2 regions of the Aerococcus urinae genome follow, and region 2 is predicted to be linked to the other one. Evidence: riboswitches for the same ligand, from Rfam matches in the RefSeq annotation. Region 2 holds a riboswitch; the other holds the start of a gene.
What was found. A riboswitch is a leader RNA that binds a small molecule or an ion and turns the genes downstream of it on or off. The one in region 2 is predicted to bind FMN.

Region 1: it holds a riboswitch for FMN, as region 2 does, so the genes downstream of both, AWM73_RS03205 (ECF transporter S component) here and AWM73_RS06835 (energy-coupling factor ABC transporter ATP-binding protein) in region 2, are expected to answer to the same signal.

The regions. Positions count from the first base shown of each region.
Region 1 covers NZ_CP014161.1:705,797-710,220, forward strand. Annotated here, with positions in the region: gene AWM73_RS03185 (hypothetical protein) at 98-463, shown strand; gene AWM73_RS03190 (segregation and condensation protein A) at 460-1,230, shown strand; gene scpB (SMC-Scp complex subunit ScpB) at 1,227-1,787, shown strand; gene AWM73_RS03200 (pseudouridine synthase) at 1,787-2,509, shown strand; FMN riboswitch at 2,565-2,683, shown strand; gene AWM73_RS03205 (ECF transporter S component) at 2,792-3,382, shown strand; gene AWM73_RS03210 (helix-turn-helix domain-containing protein) at 3,491-4,424, opposite strand, start outside.
Region 2 covers NZ_CP014161.1:1,508,873-1,513,296, reverse strand. Annotated here, with positions in the region: gene rplQ (50S ribosomal protein L17) at 1-61, shown strand, start outside; gene AWM73_RS06840 (acyltransferase family protein) at 271-2,154, shown strand; FMN riboswitch at 2,206-2,331, shown strand; gene AWM73_RS06835 (energy-coupling factor ABC transporter ATP-binding protein) at 2,397-3,236, shown strand; gene AWM73_RS06830 (energy-coupling factor ABC transporter ATP-binding protein) at 3,212-4,090, shown strand; gene AWM73_RS06825 (energy-coupling factor transporter transmembrane component T family protein) at 4,080-4,424, shown strand, end outside.

The sequences.
Region 1 (4,424 bases), 800 kb from region 2:
TTGGAGCGTTTGTGATAGTCTATGAACCATAGAATCTTTAAGAGAGGTTAGGTGAGTTATGCTAATTCCATACATTTCAAATTATGAGAAAGTAGTTATGGGTTTGTTATCTTATCTAGATGCCTATAAGTCTATGGATGACTTGATGGCAGAAATGAAGCGTATAAAAGCAGGTAAGCGTCAACTTTACTTATGGCGTGATGAAGAAACCGATAATATTGTCGGTATTATTGGTTTTGACCAAGATGAGGAAAAAGAATTAGTATTAGTACGTTATAGCTCAGTTAATCCTTCTTTCGACCAAAATGAGATTATCTATGCCATGTTGACTGCTCTAACCCAGGAATTTCCTATGTATACCATTAGCGGCTCACTAGCTATGTCTGATATCTTAAAAGGATGGGCCTTACATGAACAACGTACCATGCCACATATTATTCATCACGATGGGGAAGGTTTATGAATAAAACTAAGCAAGAAAACACTGAAACTTCTAATGATGAATTACACATCGATCTAGCGGCTTTTGAGGGGCCGCTAGATTTGCTTTTGCACTTAATTAAGCAGATGGAAGTTGATATTTTTGATATTCCCATTGTTGATATCACCAACCAATACCTAGAAACGATTCACCGCCACCAAAAAAGGGACTTGGAACTAGCCAGTGACTACTTGATTATGGCGGCCAGTTTAATTGAAATTAAGACTAAATTACTCCTGCCCAAAAAAGCCATGGAAAAAGAGGAGGAAGACGATCCACGAGCCGATTTAGTCCAACAATTACTAACCTATAAGCAATATAAGGCTGTCTCAGCGATCTTAGAAGAAAAACAAGCTGACCGGTCTTTGAGTTACTCTAAAGAGGCCAGTGACCTCTCGGATTTACAAGCCGTTGTGCCTTTGCCTGAAAACGAAGTAAGCAGTGAAGACCTCTTATCGGCCTTTAAAAAAATGTTTTTACGCTTGAGGCAGGAACAACCCCTTGAAAGAACTGTAAAAGGGGAAACTTTTACTATTGATGAGGCGATTACGAGTATCGAAGAAGCCTTGGACCAAGAGTCAGACCACTTGTCCTTTTTTTCTTTGCTGAGTTCGAATCAGCCTAACAGAGAGAAAGTGGTGACTTATTTTCTGGCTCTGTTACAATTAGTTAAACAAGGAAAATTACTTATCCAGCAAGATCAAATTGCTGCAGATATAAGCATACAAAAGAAGGATGATGGGGATTGACCATTGAGGGTGCTTGCGAAAGTTTATTATTCGTTGCTGGTGAGGAAGGCCTTAGCCTAGAGGAACTAGCTAATCTTTTAGATCTTTCTAAAGAAAAGGTCCAGTATAGTTTATGGAACTTAGACAAAAAATTAAAAACTGATAGTCAGCGGGGGCTAGAATTAGTATGTCTAGGGGGGCGCTATCAATTACTGACTCAAAAAATCTATGCTGACTTAATCCAAAAATATGCAGTCAGTCCTTTTGCTTTGAAGCTGTCTCAACAAGCCTTGGAAACCTTGGCAGTGATTGCCTACCAAGGCCCAATTACCCGATTAGAAATTGATGAAATCAGGGGAGTTCAATCGCAAGCCATGATTAAACGCCTCTTATTGCATGACTTGATTGAAGAAGCGGGGCGAAAAGAGGGACCTGGACGTCCGATTCTTTACCAAGTAACTAATTATTTTTATCAATATTTTGGATTGAATTCAATAGCTGACCTCCCTGATATATCATCGCTTTTACCTGAAGATGAGGAAGATAAGGGCTTATTTGATGAAGAAGGAGATAAATAATGGAAAGATTACAAAAGGTCATTGCCCATGCTGGTGTGGCTTCTAGACGTGATGCTGAAAAATTAATCCTTGCAGGTCGGGTGCAGGTCAACGGCCAGGTGGTTACTGAACTCGGCACTAAGGTCACAAAGAAGGACCTGGTTGAAGTTGACCAAGTACCTATATATAAAGAAGAACCCGTTTACTACTTATTCAATAAGCCGGATGGGGTCATTTCTTCTGTTGCTGATGACAAAGGGAGAAAAGTAGTGGTTGATTATTTTAAAGAGATCCCTCAACGTATTTATCCTATCGGGCGCTTAGATTATCATACGACTGGGGTCTTACTTTTAACCAATGATGGGGAATTTGCCAATTTATTAATGCATCCTCGTTACGAAATTGATAAGGTTTACGTGGCTAAGGTAAAGGGCTATCCTAGCCCCGATGCCCTTAAGCGCTTAGAAGAAGGTCTAGTGATAGACGGGCAGAAAACCGCTAAGGCTAGGGCACGCATTCGGAAAAATAAGGCTGCTAAGGAAAATGCAACCGTTGAGTTGACAATTCATGAAGGACGTAATCGTCAAGTTCGTAAGATGCTTGAAGCAGTTGGCCATCCCGTAAAACGTTTGAACCGCGAACGCTATGGCTTTTTAACGACTGAAGGTCTAGGAGTGGGTGAATACCGGCCATTATTAAAAGCTGAAGTTGAGCGCTTAAAACAATATGCCTTACAAAAATAAAACGCTTGCATTTCTCCTATAATGGGGTTATAATCTATTTGTAAAATTAAATAAATGAAATCTTCGGGGCAGGGTTAGATTCCCGATCGGCGGTGATAGTCCGCGAATCAGTGAGCTGATAGAACTAGTGAAATTCTAGTACCGACTGTAAAGTCAGAATGGGAGAAGATAGTAAATACTTACTAATTAATTCTTTTCATTGAAGACTTTCGGTGAAAGGAATTTTTTATTTTCAAGAAATAACAACTAACCCTGACTGAGAAGAAGAAAGGGGAAATTGTTATGAAAACAAGTACACGTCAGTTAATTGTTACCGCAGTTATGGGGGCTATTGCCTTTATCCTTATGATGTTTTCTTTTCCGATATTGCCTGCTATACCTTTCTTAAAGGTCGATTTTTCTGATGTTCCGATCCTATTCACCACCTTTTTGTTTGGACCATGGAGTGGTGCAGGGGCTGCTTTTGTACGGAACTTTTTACACTATATGCAAACAGGTGGCAATGCGGGTTACCCAATCGGAGATATGGCTTCTTTCATAGCTACTCTTTCTTATTGCTTGCCAATTTACTATATTTTGCGTAATTATGATCTTCGTTTGAGCAAACAAGTTGAAACGGCTAAGTACTATGTCAAAGTCTGCTTTGCTTTTGCAATCGGGAGCGTATTAATGACGATTGTCCTTTCCTTGGCTAACTACTATGTCATTACTCCCTTCTATATGGCTGTGATGAATTTTGAAATTCCTAACATGCAAGAATATATTCTTTATGGCATAGTACCCTTTAATTTACTCAAGGGCCTGATTATTTCGATAGCTAACTTTATTGTTCTATCAGCTGCCTTACCTGTGGCTAAGCGGCGTTTAGTTTAGGGGTCTTATTATTAGCTAGATAAATCCCTTGCCATTGAAATAAAAAAGAGACCAGCTTAATGAGAAGCTAATATTTACTTGGCTCATTAAGCTGGTTTTTTTATTTACTTATTTTTTGTGGAGATGCCATTCTTCTTTTTGGCCTTGAGAAAATTTGAGTTGGTTAATCATTTGGTAAATCCAACCTAAATCTTCAGTCGTTAGATCATCTTTGATTGTATGGATGGTTATGCCTTTAAGATTGAACAAGGGGTAGGTGGTTAATAAAATATCAATTCTTGAATGGTCTAGTTCTTCCATAAAGTAAGTATCTGTGATGGGGGTGACCTCAATTAATGAGCCAAAAAACAGATGGAGCTTACCACAAATTTCATCAGTAGAGTAAGAACGACTGGTATAAACCGCAATATGTAGGCGTTTATAGTCCTTATAAAAATGATTGATAGTTAAGGGATAAAAAGAATAGACATAAGAAAACATTATGGCTGTGCGTTTGGCAATGAGCTCTTTACTGAAATGGGATTGAAAACTTTCTAGAATTGGCTGTAGACGGGCGTTAAAGCCGGGAAGGATGAGTCCCCATTTTTCTTTTAGATTATCGATTTCTAAAGCAGTCAACTGCATCTTAGAGTAATTTTCATTTTCTTTTAAATCAAGCTTATCCTGACAACAATTATAGAGTAATAAAAGCAACAAATCCTTCTTATCTTGGTCTAAAGGATTTAATCGCTGGCTGGTTGTTAGTTGATCCAAATCTTCAAAGAAGTTAGAAACGGCTTGAGAATGATCATGTGAAGAATGGATTTCTTCCTGTAAGGCTTGGATAGATAAGTAGGTGGTGTGTGGTGCTAGACCGACTAAGAGTTGACGGACGGCTTCAGAATTGATGGATACCTTTAGTCGATACTCGATATCAAAGATAGTAAATTGGGCTTTTGTGGCGGTTAAGGATTCTTGTAAGCTCGATAGGTCCCTTGGTAAGTAACTGTCTTGGACCAGGTCTTTATGCTTATAACGAATTAAATTGATGGCAAGAATAATG
Region 2 (4,424 bases):
TTTGAAAACCGAACCACGTCGTGGCGATAACGCTCCAATGGCGATTATTGAATTAGTATAAAACTTTTGAGTGTTATGATGATGGGAAGAAGCTATTCTTCTTCCCGAGTCTAGCTCTTTCATCCCTAGGCCAAAGTCTAGGGGTGAAAAAGTTTGTTTTTTATTGAGGCATTTTATATGTCTTTTTTTTTGCGCTTTTTTAGTTTTCAATAGAGAATATTTGTTATAATAATAATGTTAATGAACATTTATAGAGAAGAGGTTTCCCCCATGCGCCAAGAACGGCTATATTTACCTCAGCTAGATACTCTGAGGCTCTTTGCCATGCTTGCCATCATTTGCTATCATTTCTTCACCAATTCCTTACCGGGTGGCTTTTTAGCGGTGGATATATTTTTGATCCTATCGGGTTATTTGGTGACCGGTCAGTTGGAGCGGCGGTTAAGGGAAGGCAAGTCCTTCAGGCTGGGCTCGCAATTCTTAAGGCGCTTGGGGAAAATGTTTTGGCCCTTGGTCTTTTTTATTATCCTCCTATTAGCGCTCTTATTGCTCTTTCAAGCAAACTTGTTAACCAATATCCGGCCGGTGGTCTTTTCCAGCTTGGCCTTTGTTAATAACTGGTATCAGATTGCCATTGGGTCTTCCTATTTTGCTGAATTTCTCCACCCCTCGCTTTTAACCCATCTTTGGTACTTGGGGGTCTACCTACAATCACTCTTGGTCTTTTATTTCATCTATGGCTTACTGCGGCGGCGCTTGTCTAAGCAGCATTTTACTTATTTCTTGATTGTTTTAGCCCTGATGTCAGCCGCCTGGATGGCCTTTCTCTTTACTCCGGGACAAGATCCTAGCCGGGCCTATTATGGGACTGATAGCCGCTTATTTTCCTTTTTATTAGGGAGCATCGCTTTCTTAATGGGGGAAGAAATCATAGGCTTCTCACATCGTCTGCTTGATAAATCTTGGACCCCTGACTTAATCGCCCTAATGACTGCTGGTATTTTAGCAGTCTTGATGAAGTTCCTGACGGATTCTTCCATATGGACCTACTACGGGGGCATGTTGGTCTTTGACCTGTTGGTAGTCTTATTTATCTTGGCCATTGTCCAAGACCAGTCCTTTATTGGTAAGACCCTTCGTTTCAAGCCCTTGGCCTATATCGGGCGGAAGAATTATTTCGTCTATCTGACCTATTATCCGATCTATATTGTCTTTACTGCCCATGCCAGTCAACAAAACTGGTTTACCATGCAACCTTGGCTACAGGTCCTAGCCATTTTTGTGATAGGCCTGCTCCTAGACGCCTTGGTTAACCAGCGCTTAGTGACAATACCGATTTATTTGCGCCCTAAAGGGGAGCCCTTGCGATTAATTACAGGCTTCCGTCAAGTCCGGTCTAAGGAGACCCCCTGGTACCAAAAACTTCTCTTTTGGGGCTTTACCCTGGTTCTAGCTTTGGCTCTCTTTGCCTTAGTGACAGCACCCAAGGGCGAAGTGGTCCTCAAGTCTGAAGCTGAAGCCCGGGAGGCCCGTGAAGCGATCGAACAAGCCAACCGGGAAAAACATACCATTGCTAGTGATAGTGACGAAGATATTGAAAAATACCGGCAATCGCTTAGCCAAGACCAACAAGCTATCGTGAGTGACTTTTCCAATGAAGTCCTTTACCAGGCTAACGGACTTAGCTTTACCTTCTTAGGGGACTCCTTAACCATCGATGTTTCTAAGGGGATTACGGCCCTCTTCCCACGGTCTAATATCTGTGCCAAGGTGGGACTCCAAGTCTACCAAGCGGGTGAACTGATCGATAGCTTTAGCGCTGAGAATGAGATCCAGGATAAAGTGGTGGTAGACTTAGGAGCCAATGGTGGCTTTACTTCCCAACAAATCAACCAATTACTGAAACGTTTTGAAGGTAAGAAGATTTACCTGGTCAATACCCACGTCAACCGGCCCTGGCGCCAACAAGTTAATGACGCCTTGAAGGCAACCGCTGAGAGTCGAAAAGACTGTCATCTAATCGATTGGTCCGGCTACTACGATCAAAATGCCCAAGCGGATTGGCTCAGTCAAGATGGGATTCATTTCTCTCAAGCAGGAGTCAAGGCTTGGACAGACTATGTGGGACGGGCATTAATTGAAGATAATAAGTGATAAATCAGTTGAAATATAGCACTGGTTCCGTTACACTAAGAAGAGATTTACAGATATCTTCGGGGCAGGGAGCGTTTCCCGACCGGCGGTAAAAGTCCGCAAGCTATCAAGGGATTGATAGGAATGAACTAGTGTAATTCTAGTACCGACAGTAAAGTCTGATAGGAGAAGAGTGAATACGATAACTATAGCCCCTCCGTTACTTTAAACGGAGGGTTTTATTTTAGAAATGGGGAGAAAACTTGGAGTCGATCATCTCTGTCAAAGATGTTAGCTTTCGCTACGATAAAGAAGAAGACAAACAAACCATCAAACAGGTTTCTTTTGATATCTTTGACCAAGAATGGGTAGCCATTATCGGTCATAATGGCTCAGGGAAATCTACCATGGCCAAACTAATTGATGGGTTATTAGAAGCGGAATCTGGCCAGATTACTGTGGCGGGGTTAGCACTCAATGAAGCCAATGTCTGGACGATCCGGCAAAATATCGGCCTGGTTTTTCAAAATCCTGACAACCAATTCGTTGGGGCCACGGTTGAAGACGATGTAGCTTTTGGCTTAGAGAATGCTGGGGTGCCACACGTTGAAATGGTCGAGCGGGTCAATTGGGCCTTAGAAGAGGTCGGCATGTCGGCTTATCGGCAATATGAGCCCAGCAACTTATCAGGAGGGCAAAAACAACGGGTAGCCATTGCTGGGATTATTGCCCTCCAGCCCCGGGTGATTATCTTGGATGAAGCTACCTCCATGCTTGATCCAGAGGGGCGCGAAGAAGTGATGGAAGTTATCCGCCGTCTGAAGGAAAAGAGCCAGCTCACCGTCTTATCGATTACCCATGACTTAAGTGAAGCAGCTAGTGCAGACCGCATCTTAGTTTTCCGCCAGGGTGAAATCGTTAATGAGGGTAAACCCGCAGAGATTTTTTCTTATGGGGATAAGTTGATCGATATGGGACTGGGCGTGCCCTTTAGTGTCCAATTAAAAAACGCCTTAGCCCAACGCGGTTTTAGCTTTGAAAAAGATTATTATACTGAAGAAGGGTTGGTGGATTACTTATGCAAATTGAATTCCAAGGCGTAAGTTATGCTTATGGGGCAGGGACTCCCTTTGAAACCTTGTCTTTGCATGATGTCAATTTAACCATTCCCGACCAAAGTTTTACGGCCTTTATTGGTCATACCGGGAGTGGTAAATCAACTGCCATCAAACACCTTAATGGCCTCTTAAAGCCAACCCAAGGGGCGGTTCAGATTGGACCGGATACCGTGACCAAGAACTCTAAGGGAGAAGTCTTACGGCGCATTCGCAGCCAAGTAGGAATTGTCTTTCAGTTTCCTGAATCGCAACTTTTTGAAGAAACCGTCCTTAAAGATGTTATGTTTGGCCCCTTAAACTACGGAGCCAGTGAAGAAGAAGCCCGTCAAAAAGCCATTGAAGCCCTTGACTTGGTCGGGCTGGCCAGCGAACTTTATGACCAATCTCCCTTTGACTTATCGGGTGGGCAAATGCGCCGGGTAGCCATTGCTGGGATTCTTGCCATGGAGCCCAAGGTCTTAGTCTTGGACGAACCCACGGCTGGTTTGGATCCTAAAGGCCACCGGGACATGATGGCCATGTTCTACCGACTCTATAAGGAACGTCAGTTGACGGTGGTCCTGGTGACCCATCAAATGAATGATGCGGCCCAATATGCTAATCATATTGTCGTGATGAATAAAGGAACCGTGGTCCGTCAAGGCTCAACAGCGGAAATCTTTTCTGACGCTGACTGGCTCAGAGACCATAGCCTGTCACTACCTGATAGTTTAGAATTTAAGGCGGTTTTAGCTGACCAAGCTGGAATTCAACTCCAAGACAATCCGCTAACCGTTGACCAACTCGCGGATAGTATTCTTAACTATTTTGAACTAGGGGAGGTTCAAGATGAAGAATAAATTTATTATGGGACGGTATTTGAACGGGGATTCCCTGGTCCACCGGATGGATCCACGGGCCAAATTGATCATTATGTTCATCTTACTGATCTTTATCTTTTTCGCCAATAATGGCCTGACTTATGGGATCTTAGGCCTCTTAGTAGTGGCCTTTGTCTGGCTGACCGGGATTTCTTTAAAAATCTTTCTCAAGGGCCTTAAGCCGATGATTCTTTTGATCCTGATTACGGTAGCCTTGCAGTTATTCTTTACCCGGACAGGGGAAGTCTACTGGCAATGGGGCTTTTTAGCCATTACCGATGAAGGCTTATGGAACGCCTTGTTTATCTTTTTA